DNA from 2 places in the Paenibacillus sp. OAS669 genome. Region 2 is predicted to be linked to the other one. Evidence: riboswitches for the same ligand, from Rfam matches in the RefSeq annotation. Region 2 holds a riboswitch; the other holds the start of a gene.

Region 1 (6,279 bases), on a different contig from region 2:
TACGAGGCGATGCTGGCGAACCGGGCAACCGAGCCGGAGGATGAGCTGGTATCTATCGCCGGTAAATGCTGCGAAAGCGGCGATATGCTCATCTGGGATATTCAATTGCCTAAGGTGAACAGCGGAGATGTTCTGGCCGTATCCTGCACAGGGGCATACAATTATGCCATGGCCAGCAATTATAACCGTATTCGCAGACCCGCTGTCGTGTTTGTGAAAGACGGCCAAGCGGACGTCGTAGTTCAACGCGAATCCTACGACAACATCGTTGGCAACGATATGATTCCTGAGCGTATGAAGCAAGTGACCAAAATGGTATAGTTTTCAAGCCGGCTGGCTCTCGAAAGTTACGGAGAGCCGTTTTTTTTGGCATTCTTTCGGGGCCACACGCAAAGTTCCTGAATCTGCTCTGATGCCAGTCCCCCGCTTTGCGGGTTTCTTTGGCATTTGAACAAAAAGTGATTTGTGAACGAGGCTTGGTTATAGTACAATAGGACACATTGAAGAATAAAGGAGTGTACATAGAATGGCAAAACAAGCTCATATTACTATGGCAAACGGTAACCAAATCGTTATCGATTTGTTTGACAAAGATGCGCCTAATACGGTCGCTAACTTTGAAAAATTGGCGAACGAAGGATTTTACAACGGTTTGGTGTTCCACCGCGTTATTCCTGGCTTCGTAGCGCAAGGCGGATGCCCTCATGGCACCGGCACAGGCGGCCCTGGGTACAAAATCAACTGCGAAATCAACCCTAACAAGCATGAACGCGGTACGCTCGCTATGGCGCATGCCGGACGCAATACCGGCGGCAGCCAGTTCTATATTTGCTACCAGCCGCAGCCGCATCTGGACGGACAGCATACCGTATTCGGAAAAGTGGTTTCCGGTATGGAGCATGTTGACGAATTCCAGGGAAGAGACCGTATGGAATCCGTAAAGGTAGTCGAAGTATAATCCCTTGACAGGAAATGAAGGCCGAAAGCTCTCTTTTACAGGGCTTTCGGTCTTTTTTCGTACATTTTTCGTGCACTCCAGCCCAATTTCTTTTCATTCCCAGTTCATTTTCAGCTTTTTTTCATGGTATTGTTTAATAGACAACTCAGATTACTAGAATGAAAGTAGGTTATCACGTGGATAGCAATCAAGGCTTATCCCTGCAACAAACCCGCACTTCGACAGGGAAGAATGCCCGCAAGAAGCGAAGGAACCGCAAAATCGCTTATACGCTGATGGTGTTGATATTCTTAGCTCTTGCGGCGCTGATATGGTTCTACGGGACGGCTTCCGGCTCTACGCTCCGCTACATGATGGCCGATACGCTGATAACGACGCAGCATAGGCATTGGGCCAAGTATTTGATCGGCGAAGACGAGCTGAACCGGAGGGTTGCGGACTACGAGAAGAAATTCGACGAGATGGCACAGATCAAGGACCAGCACAATATTGATCTGGAGAATAAAGCGAACAAGAATGTGGAAGTAGAAGATATAGAGGGGAAAAATTATAAAGGGCATATTTTATATGTTCATGACCCCAAGATGATCCGCGTAGTCACGACAAGCATAGTAGGACAAGGCGAGCAAATATTGAACATGGTTCAGCGGACGAAGGCGATAGCCGGCGTGAACGGCGGGGCCTTTGACGACCCGAACTGGGACGGCAACGGCTTCAAGCCTGCGGGAATTGTTATGTCCGGAGGGAAGCTCCTGTACAGCGATGTGGGCATGGAGGACCCTGTCAATGTCGTAGGGATTGACAAGAACGGTCTCATGGTGGCAGGACGCTATAAACCATCCGAGCTGCTCAGCATGGGGGTAAGGGATGCGGTGACCTTCCAGCCCAAATTTATCGTCAACGGAAAAGGGCTGATTAAGAATCAGGCAGACGGCTGGGGAATCGCCCCAAGAAGCTGTATGGCCCAGAAGCAGGACGGAACCATTATGTTCGTCGTTATTGACGGTCGCCAGCCGGGCTACTCCATCGGCGCAACGCTATATGACGTCCAGAACATTTTGCTCGACAGAGGAGCGGTAACGGCGGCTAACCTCGACGGAGGCTCATCCTCTGTGCTCGTTAAAGACAATCAGGTCGTCAATAAGCCTTCCAGCAGCTACGGAATGAGATATTTGCCAACGGCCTTCCTGGTATTCAGCAAACCGGATCAGGTTGCAGTCAAAAATATCTGGGAAAACATCGATATGGATCACTTTAACTCATCCTATAAGCCGTTTAATCCCTAATTCCGATGGGAATACCCATGCTCTCATCGAGTAATGTCTTGCAATTTTTGTTTCAGGGTGTTATGATTTCTGACAAACGTCGGTTATCATCGGCGCTTGAAGATTCATAAGAATTTCCTTCGGGGCGGGGTGCAATTCCCCACCGGCGGTGATGTATTGCAGCTGACTGCAATACTTAGTCCGTGACCCGCGCAGTGGCTTCATGCCGCCGCTCGGCTGACTCGGTGCAACTCCGAGACCGACAGTATAGTCTGGATGGGAGAAGGAAAAATGCAAACGGCGAACTATCGTCGCGGCAGTTAATGAAACAGGGGAAAGTCATTTTCACAACTTAGGAAATGCTTCTTTCCGCATGGCAGATTTAAGAAAAATCTGTCGGTTCGTTAACTTTATTTAGCTGTGTCGCAGATAGCTTTAGTTGTGCGTTTTTTACGTATGCCTATCAAAGTCAGGCCCCTTTTCTCGTGGAGGAAAGAGGGCCTTTTCTGTATGTCCGCAAAGGAAATAGCATGCCAGAGACAATGAAAGGAGATGCAGCGGTGGAGCTGATCAACGACGAGTTCTACATGAAGCTGGCTATCCAGCTTGCCGAAGGGGCTTCAGGCCAAACGGGAATCAATCCCGCAGTAGGCTGCGTACTGGTTAAGGACGGACGCATCATCGGAATGGGATCGCACCTAAAGCACGGAACTCCCCATGCCGAAATTCATGCTCTGCAAATGGCCGGCTCTGAGGCGGAGGGGGCAACGGCCTATGTGACGCTTGAACCATGCAGCCATTACGGCAAGACTCCTCCCTGCAGCGATCGGCTCATCAAGGAGAAGGTGAAGCGTGTCGTCGTTGGATGCACCGATCCGAACCCGCTTGTCGCAGGAAGCGGCGTAGAACGGCTGAGACGGCACGGGATTGATGTTACGGTAGGCTTGCTGCAAGAACGCGCCCTGTCGTTAAACGAAGCGTTCAACAAGTATATCGTGACGAAGATGCCGTTCGTTACGTTGAAGACGGCAAGCACGCTGGACGGCAAGATTGCATCACGGACAGGGGACAGCAAGTGGATAACGAGCCCCGAATCGAGGTCGTTCGTCCATACGCTGAGACATCGCAATCAAGCCATCATGGTGGGTGTTGGAACGGTGTTGAACGATGATCCTTTGCTGACGACCCGACTGGATGTTCCTGCGCTGAACCCCACTCGTATAATCGTCGATTCGAAGCTCAAGATTTCCCTGGATGCCCATGTCGTCAAGGATCGGTCTGCCGAGACGCTGGTCTTGACAACGAGAGATGCCGATACAGCCAAGCGAAGGGCACTGGAAGCGGCCGGGGTGACGGTTCTTGAATGCGGAGAAGGCCCTAAGGTTGATTTGCCAAAAGCGATGGAGCTGTTGGGCGAGAGAGAAATTGCATCGATCCTGCTCGAAGGCGGGGGACAGCTGAACGGCTCCATGCTGGAGGAGCACTTGATTGATAAGGTGCTGCTGTTCTATGCCCCCAAAATTATAGGCGGAGGTGCCGACGCGCCGTCCAATTTTGACTTTGCCGGCTTCGAGAAGATGGAGAACGCAATTCAGCTGGAACGTATTCAGGTTCAACAGTTTGGCGAGGATGTATGTATATCCGGCTATCCGAAATACGGATGAGAGGTGAATGTGGCGGATGTTTACGGGCATCATTGAAGAAATAGGCTCCATGAGAAGAATAACCAGGCAAGGACAAGCAATGATTCTGACCATAGGTGCCAGGAAAATCCTGGAGGATGTGCATTTGGGCGACAGCATTGCTGTGAACGGCGTTTGTTTAACGGTCGTTCAGTATGACGAATCGTCGATTACGGTGGATGTCATGCCTGAGACCTTCCGGCGTACGTCGCTCCACAAGCTGCATGTCGGGGATCCTGTCAATCTGGAAAGGGCGATGCTTGCGGGAGGGCGCTTTGGCGGCCATATCGTTCAGGGCCATGTGGATTCAACGGGTCTCATAACGAACAGATATCAGGAAGAGAACGCCGTTGTGTTTCAGATCGAGCCTTCGGAGCTTTCCATATTGAAGTATATGATTCCGCACGGCTCCATTACGATTGATGGCATCAGCCTGACACTAGTGCAGGTAACGGAGCAGAGCTTTACGGTGTCCATTATCCCTCACACGCTGGCTCAGACGATTCTTCAGCATAAGAAAGCTGGAGATGAAGTGAATCTTGAAGCGGATGTTCTGGGCAAATATATGGAAAAGCTGATGAATCACCGGATGCCGGGGAGCGGTGAAACGGCTCGCAAAAAGGGAACGCTGACGGAAGCGTTTCTGGCGGAGAACGGTTTTATCTAAACGATCAAGAAAGGCGGGAGTGAGCATGGATACATCGTTTCAATTCCATACGATTGAAGAAGCCATATCGGATTTGATGCTTGGAAAAATCATTATCGTTGTCGATGATGAAGATAGAGAGAACGAGGGAGATTTTATCGCTCTGGCCGAAAAAGCGACCCCGGAGATCATCAATTTCATGATCAAGGAAGGCCGAGGTCTCGTATGCGCCCCTATTACCGAGGAACGGGCCCGGGAGCTGGAGCTGCCCCCGATGGTAACGAGAAATACGGAATACCATGGCACGGCCTTTACGGTTTCGGTAGACCACGTCGATACGACGACAGGCATTTCCGCATCGGAGCGCTCTATGACGGTGAAGTCGCTGATCGATCCTGACACGAACCCTCAGAGCTTCCGTCGTCCGGGGCATATATTCCCTCTTATTGCCAAAAAGGGCGGAGTGCTTCGCCGGGCGGGACATACGGAGGCAGCCGTTGATCTGGCTCGTCTGTGCGGTTCCTACCCTGCCGCTGTCATTTGCGAAATCATTAAAGAGGATGGGGAAATGGCCCGCGTTCCCGAGCTGATGGAATTCAGCCGCAAGCATGATATGAAAATCATCACCATTCAGGATTTGATTCAATACCGCAACCACAAGGAGAAGCTGGTCAAACGGGAGGTGGCGGCCAAGCTTCCGACAGATTACGGCTTGTTCACGGCTATAGCGTACTCCAATGCTGTGGACCAAAAAGAGCATGTAGCCTTGGTCAAAGGCGAGATTGACAGCTCCGTGCCTACGCTGGTCCGCGTTCACTCGGAATGCTTGACCGGAGACGTATTCCATTCGCATCGGTGCGACTGCGGTCCACAGCTGGATGCGGCGCTGAAGCAAATTGACGAAGCGGGGTCGGGCGTGCTGCTGTATATGAGGCAGGAAGGCCGCGGCATCGGTCTGATCAATAAGCTTAAAGCGTACGTCCTTCAGGAACAGGGTCTGGACACGGTCGATGCGAATTTGCAGCTGGGCTTTCCGGCGGATCTGAGGGACTATGGAATCGGCGCTCAAATATTGAAGGATTTGGGCATCTCACAAATACGGCTGCTGACGAACAATCCACGCAAGATCAAAGGTCTTGAAGGATACGGCTTAACGGTTGTGGAACGCGTCCCGATCCAAATGAAAGAAAATGAGTCCAATACGAACTATTTGCACACGAAGCAGGAGAAGCTAGGTCACATGCTGCGGTTCTGACCTTTGTCGAAACCTACACATTTTTTTATAAAATAACGACTACAGCGGAAGGATGTTGTAAAAACATGGCGAAAATATACGAAGGACATTTAATTTCTAAAGGATTAAAATACGGTATTGTTGTTGGACGGTTTAATGAATTTATTACAAGCAAGCTGCTTGGCGGTGCGCTGGATGCCTTGAAGCGTCACGGTGCAGCGGATGAAGAAGTTGAAATTGCGTGGGTACCGGGGGCCTTCGAAATCGCGTTGATCGCTCAAAAAATGGCCGAAAGCGGCAAATATGACGCCGTAATTACCCTGGGAGCAGTAATCCGCGGCTCCACTCCTCACTTTGACTATGTGTGCAATGAAGTCGCTAAAGGAGTTGCGGCGATCAGCCTTAAAACAGGTGTTCCGACCATCTTTGGCGTATTGACTACGGATTCCATTGAGCAGGCTGTGGAGCGTGCGGGAACCAAAGCCGGCAATAAG
Region 2 (6,279 bases):
GACTTACCTTCGCCGCGTCGGGCTTTTATCTGCGTCTGCTTCGGGTTCAGAGAAAGTATAGCGGGCGTGCAGTGGGGAAATAGACTTTCGGAGAATCAGAAGAGTCGGCAAGTCTAGTATAAAAGACTTAAATAGAAAATATTGGTTACAAATACATCCTCTGCTGATATAATAATAGGAAATCTATCCTATTAGAGGAGTGTGTGAATTGAAAAGTAGATTAAAAGTCCTGGCATTTGGCGCCATTCTGCTCATTTCGTCACAAAGCGCGGTTTATGCCCAGCAATCACAACAGATCGATGTTGGCTTTAATCAAATCACCGTCAAGGTCAACGGGGAAACCGTGAACAGCAATAATATTCTTTATCAGGGGACTACGTATATTCCTATACGAGATGTAGCTGCCATGCTGGGCATTGCCGCCAACTATTATGATAAAACGAAAACAGCCTATATTGGACAAATAGGTGCAGGCGAATTTTCTCCCGGGAACTCAGATATAGCTTCATGGGATGTCATGAAGCCCGCGACTCCAAGCCATGATCCGATCATGCCCAAGAAAAATGATAAGATAGCGGTAGATTTAAATACCGTTAAGGTAAAGGTTCATGGCAAAGAAATTGCACAAAACAACATTTTATATAATGGTACTACCTATGTTGCTATGAGAGCTGTGGCTGAGTCACTCGATATGCCGGTGGCATTCGATGAAGTAACTTCAACTGCATACATAGGGCAAAGAAAGGAAGGGGACTCCTCAGAGCTTCCTGCAGAAACTAATGTTACCGAGCCGGAGCCTCCTGCAGAAACTAATGCTCCTGAACCTCAGCCTGTCGACACTGCAACGGGAAGCGGTCTTTATGCAGTTCCAGCAGAAGGTGATATGGCGGGCTGGGAAATTTTAAAAGGACATGAGTATGAAGATATAGCCAGAATTTATTTTAAAAACAATAGTAGAGGTACTATCATTTCTATCCAGGTTCAGATTGAAGATGCCCGAGATTTTGATCCTGATCAAATCATCCAGTGGACCGACTCTAACGGAAAGAAATTGCAGGGAAAGCTTTCGAATGTACATAAACTATTTGCTGAATTCAATAACTCTCTTACATCGGACTATTTTGAAAAAACCTTCGGTGATGTTTACATTAGCTGGATGGAGGTCAGAGGAGTCCCTGCGGATATGCTGGTTGAGAAATACTTGAAAGAAAGCGGTAAAATTGAGAAGCCAAAGAGCAATATCACGTTGACGCCGGATTTGAAAGTACAGACTAAATAGCCTTTTCCGGTGGATGAAATCAAATAACTCATTAAGCGAGACTACGCTGGCTTCGGTATATTACCGTCGTCAGCGTAAATTTTTTTATATGGAATCAACCTTCATTCCTATTTGTAATATGTAGTGATATCAAAGGGAATCAGAAGGTTACTCAAATTTCCGATACGAGGGGGATGGGGATGAGCAGCGATCTTCATAACGGAAAGAGATGCCCTTTATGCGGCGGTGTGAATGAATGCAGCGTCGGCAGCGGCGATTGCTGGTGTTTTCATACCAAGGTTCCTCAAGCCTTGCGGGACCAAATCACGGCAGCGTTGAGGGGCCAAGTGTGCATTTGCCGCAAATGCGTGGAGGCGTACCCAATAAATAAAACCACCTAATTATAGGCGGTTTTGAAGGTTATCAGTTGCCGTCGAGACTGGCTCTACAGGTTTCAGGCGTAGTCCTCTCCGATTCCTCGATAAGCTGGTTGTAGGCTTCAAGCTCTTCCGGGGTATTCAACACATCGGTAGCATCAGAGATGGCCCGCACTTGTTTTCTTGCTTGCTCTTTATCCAACGAAAGAGTCCTCCTTGTTATTGCTCAAAATTGGATGCCGGATTACCGAACGCATCCATCTTCTCATCTCCAATGATGTCGACGTAGGGCTTCACGCCTTCCGGAACTGATCCCGTGTCGGTGGCTTCGATTTCTTTTTCAATCAGGTCGTCTTGTCGATTGTTGTCCATAGCTTCCTCCGTTTTCATTATTGCTCCTGCTTTCTTAGAATCTGCATCGGTGCTCTTGATTATTCCGGGGCATCGAGCGATAGGCTCTGAGGGATGAGTTCAGCTAGGAGGACAAAGGACACGGCAATCTTTATTAGGGTATTGCTTTTATTTATATAGTTGCTATATAATTCGTTTAAGGAAGTTCGTATCGACCCAATTTGTAATACAAAGCCTCTTTTGCCTGAACCGTGTTGATTAATGAAGCACCATAAGACATATGAGGAATGGAAAAAATAGAATATTGGTCGATCTTCGGGGTAGGGTGAAATTCCCAACCGGCGGTGAAAGGCAAAATTATTGCCTGCAGCCCGCGACTCGTTAATCTGCTTAAATTGGCAATTAACGACTGATTTGGTGAAATTCCAAAGCCGACGGTACAGTCCGGATGGGAGAAGGTCAGAACAAGCGTGTATTTCTGGTACGTTTATTTTCGTATGAAAATTTTTCCAGATCCATGCCTGTTTAAGTACGCCCCGTTGTCACATTGCTGATAACGGGGCTGTCTTTCTTTCGAAGCTTCCTTTTATAATAACAGGAGGTTATGGGGATGGAACACACATTGACAGCATCACCGGAAAGTCCGGAACGTTCTAAGCCTGGCAGCCGGAGCGGGGTATGGCTCGTAGCGCTAGGAGCCGCTTTATGGGGAGTAGACCCCTTGTTTCGAATATTGCTTCTGAAATTTTTCACATCATCGCAAATCGTATTAATGGAGCATCTCATCCTGCTTTTATATTCCGTACCGGTGTTATGGATATATCGAAGCAAAATCCATGGCTTGACACTCAAGCACATTGTCGCGCTTATATTTATCTCTTGGGGCGGTTCCGCCATTGCAACGATCATGTTTACCTCCGCTTTTGCTCATGGCAACCTGAACGGTGTCCTGCTGCTGCAGAAGCTTCAGCCGTTATTCGCAATTCTGATGGCTAGATGGATCTTGAAGGAGAAATTGCCCGCGAAGTTCTCCATCTTTATTGTGATGGCTCTTGTGGGAACCTATCTGCTAACCTTCGGTGTATCGTTTCCGTTCAATGGACTATCGGAATTTGGGGTCGTAGGAGGCCTGCTATCTATAGGAGCGGCTGCATTATGGGGCGGTTCGACCGTCATGGGACGGCTTCTGCTGGATAAGCTGCCATTCGAATCAGTAACTGCGCTTCGGTTCATTCTTGCGCTGCCGCTGCTGTTCTTCACCACCTGGTTAGGCGGAGAAGCATGGCACTTCCCGACTCAGGCCGGCGATTGGGCGGGAGTATCGATTAACCTGGTGCTGCAAGCCTTCTTGCCCGGTTTGTTCAGCTTACTGCTGTATTATCGGGGGTTATCCAATACGAAGGCCTCTTTTGCGACATTGGCAGAGCTGTTTTTCCCGGCTATCGGCGTTTTTGTCAACTGGCTCGTCTTTCATCAAGCCATTACAATGGCACAAATCGCAGGCTTCGTGCTCATCTGGTTCATGCTGTTTCAGCTGTCCCGGCAGCAGGATGGACTGGAATCCAACGTGCCGGTGCAGCCGAAGCTGGCGAGAGAACGATCTTAACAGGAATACTTCAACCGTATCTTACAAGGTACGGTTTTTTATTTTTTACGCAAGTCTAATGCTCACCTTTTTTTTATGAAAATGGATCTGGAATCCTTCTGGAAATCTCTTCATGAAATATTCATAGTGTCTTCATCAGATCTTCATGAAACTTGCTCAGCAGAGTGTTAAGATACATTTACCAAATCAATTTTAGACATAGTTTAAATATAAACAAAGAACAGCTTAAGGAGGCGCTCTTTATGTACAAAACAGTGATAATTGGAACAGGCCCAGGGGGATTAACTTCTGCAATCTATTTGGCAAGAGCCAATCTGAACCCTTTGGTGATTGAAGGACCGGAGCCAGGCGGTCAATTAACGACGACGACAGAGGTCGAGAACTTCCCGGGATTTCCTGAAGGAATCATGGGACCGGAATTGATGGCGAATATGCGTAAGCAGGCGGAACGATTTGGCGCTCAATTCAAAACCGGCTGGGTGAACAAAGTCGATTTCTCCAAACGTCCGTTTACCCTTTGGGTGGAAGGCATGGGGGAAATTCAAGCCGAGTCGGTTATCGTATCGACCGGGGCTTCCGCCAAATATTTGGGCATTCCGGGCGAGAGAGATAATGTCGGCCGCGGTGTCAGCACCTGCGCAACCTGTGATGGCTTTTTCTTCCGCAATAAAAAAATCATCGTGGTCGGCGGCGGAGATTCCGCGATGGAAGAGGCGAACTTCCTGACCCGATTCGCATCGGAAGTGATCGTGGTTAATCGCCGAAACGAGCTGCGCGCATCGAAAATTATGCAGGACCGCGCCAAACAAAACCCTAAAATCAGCTGGAGCCTAAACCGGACCCCATTGGAAGTCGTTAGCGGAGAGCAAGGGGTAACGGGTCTGAAGGTCAGAAATAACGAGACAGGCTTAGAGGAAATTATCGAGACGAACGGGATCTTCATTGCCATCGGCCACACACCGAATACCAAGTTCCTCGATGGTCAGCTGACTACGGATGATCACGGTTATTTGCTGGTGAAGCCAGGCACAACCGAGACGAACATTCCAGGCGTATTTGCCTGCGGAGACGTACAAGACAGCCGCTACCGCCAAGCTATAAGCGCAGCAGGAACAGGATGTATGGCAGCCCTGGATTGCGAGCGTTTTTTGGAGAACGCAGAGTCCAGGCTTCAAGCCGCACAACATTAATCAATTAGGAGGGATATCATCATGAGTACAAACCTGAACGAGATCTTAAACCGTCAAATTGCTAACTGGACTGTGCTGCATATCAAGCTGCATAACTTTCATTGGTATGTAAAGGGCCATCAATTCTTTACGCTCCATACCAAGTTTGAGGAGCTGTATACGGAAGCTGCTCTGCATATCGATGTATTGGCTGAACGGCTGCTGTCACTCGGAGGCAGCCCGGTGGCGACGCTCCAAGGCGCATTGAAATTAGCCTCTGTCCAAGATGCCGAAGGGGGAGAGGATGCGGAACAAATGGTAGAGAAGCTTGTTCAGGACTTCCGTGTCCTGATTGAGGAACTGAAGGCCGGTATGAAGGCCGCGTCAGAGCAGCAGGATGAAACAACAGGAGATCTGCTGTTGGGCATTCATGCCGGACTGGAAAAGCACGTATGGATGCTGAACTCCTTCCTTGGCAAGTAACTCAGCCGAAGCTTGCTTTCTAAGCAGTCAAAAGCTGCCCTGATGATAGTTATTATCGGGCAGCTTTTTTATTTTCACTAGACTTGGCAGCGTACCGAGATCATCGGATGTGAAACGGCCGCTCGGATCTCTTGAAAAATACATAGAAGATCGTTATTTTCATAGGCAAGATGTCGAATCATGGTGTAAAATAAATATATAGCGCCTTTGGCGAAAATCAGTATCTATGCTCCTGAGGCATTAGTCCAAGAGCTGCGCTGGTCGTAATGTTTTCAATGGGAAGCGCATCCGGGTTTTCAATCTCTGTACGCGTGACAGGGGCGTGCTTGATTTCTTCAGCCTCGCCTTCCGTCAGCTTTCGGTCGAATTCATGCTCGAGCTTCTGAAGCTGCTCATTATCCACTTGTCATCCTCCTTCCTGTACCTAGAGTAGGCAAATCAGCAGCTTTTATACTTGGAGATAAGCCTTGCTGGCGAAATACAAGTGATGACCAAAATGAGATAGAATGCATAATAAGGAGTAGAGTCATGATATTTGCCATCGTCTTATTTGTTCTTGCCGGGTTGGCCGAAATCGGAGGGGGATACCTGGTATGGCTGTGGCTTCGCGAATCCAGGCCGCTTAGTTACGGAATCGCCGGCAGCCTGATTCTGGTTGTGTACGGAATCCTGCCGACCCTTCAAAGCTTTCCCAGCTTTGGACGTGTATATGCCGCTTACGGTGGCGTCTTTGTCGTTATGGCGGTGTTATGGGGATGGATGGTCGATAAAAAAATCCCCGATCTATACGACTGGATCGGCGCGGCCGTCTGCATCATCGGGGTATCTATTATGCTGTGGGCTCCAAGGGGTTAATCCTCCTGGGGTTGATTTTCTGAGAAAATGTCGATGAAACGCCGGGCGGTTTTAGACAAATAGCGGTCCTTCAGCCATAATAAGCCGACATCCGATTGAAACGCCGCATCCCGGATGGTCAGAACCTTGACATTGGGAAGCGGGAAGGACGCCATGACTGATTTCGGGAATACCGTAGCT

Evidence for each region. Region 2 has a riboswitch for FMN ahead of GGC63_RS07655 (DMT family transporter). Riboswitches for the same ligand answer to the same signal wherever they lie in the genome.
Region 1: another riboswitch for FMN. It lies ahead of ribD (bifunctional diaminohydroxyphosphoribosylaminopyrimidine deaminase/5-amino-6-(5-phosphoribosylamino)uracil reductase RibD); the one in region 2 lies ahead of GGC63_RS07655 (DMT family transporter).

The regions. Positions count from the first base shown of each region.
Region 1 is NZ_JADBDR010000015.1:94,730-101,008, reverse strand. Features, by position in the region: gene lysA (diaminopimelate decarboxylase) at 1-321, shown strand, start outside; gene GGC63_RS26720 (peptidylprolyl isomerase) at 527-958, shown strand; gene GGC63_RS26715 (phosphodiester glycosidase family protein) at 1,135-2,244, shown strand; FMN riboswitch at 2,356-2,515, shown strand; gene ribD (bifunctional diaminohydroxyphosphoribosylaminopyrimidine deaminase/5-amino-6-(5-phosphoribosylamino)uracil reductase RibD) at 2,754-3,887, shown strand; gene ribE (riboflavin synthase) at 3,904-4,572, shown strand; gene GGC63_RS26700 (bifunctional 3,4-dihydroxy-2-butanone-4-phosphate synthase/GTP cyclohydrolase II) at 4,598-5,806, shown strand; gene ribE (6,7-dimethyl-8-ribityllumazine synthase) at 5,872-6,279, shown strand, end outside.
Region 2 is NZ_JADBDR010000002.1:536,361-542,639, forward strand. Features, by position in the region: gene GGC63_RS07630 (MATE family efflux transporter) at 1-83, shown strand, start outside; gene GGC63_RS07635 (stalk domain-containing protein) at 209-1,279, shown strand; gene GGC63_RS07640 (cysteine-rich CWC family protein) at 1,459-1,659, shown strand; gene GGC63_RS07645 (hypothetical protein) at 1,682-1,837, opposite strand; gene GGC63_RS07650 (hypothetical protein) at 1,855-2,025, opposite strand; FMN riboswitch at 2,294-2,450, shown strand; gene GGC63_RS07655 (DMT family transporter) at 2,597-3,592, shown strand; gene trxB (thioredoxin-disulfide reductase) at 3,835-4,782, shown strand; gene GGC63_RS07665 (Dps family protein) at 4,804-5,244, shown strand; gene GGC63_RS07670 (hypothetical protein) at 5,462-5,647, opposite strand; gene GGC63_RS07675 (YnfA family protein) at 5,773-6,099, shown strand; gene GGC63_RS07680 (LysR family transcriptional regulator) at 6,096-6,279, opposite strand, start outside.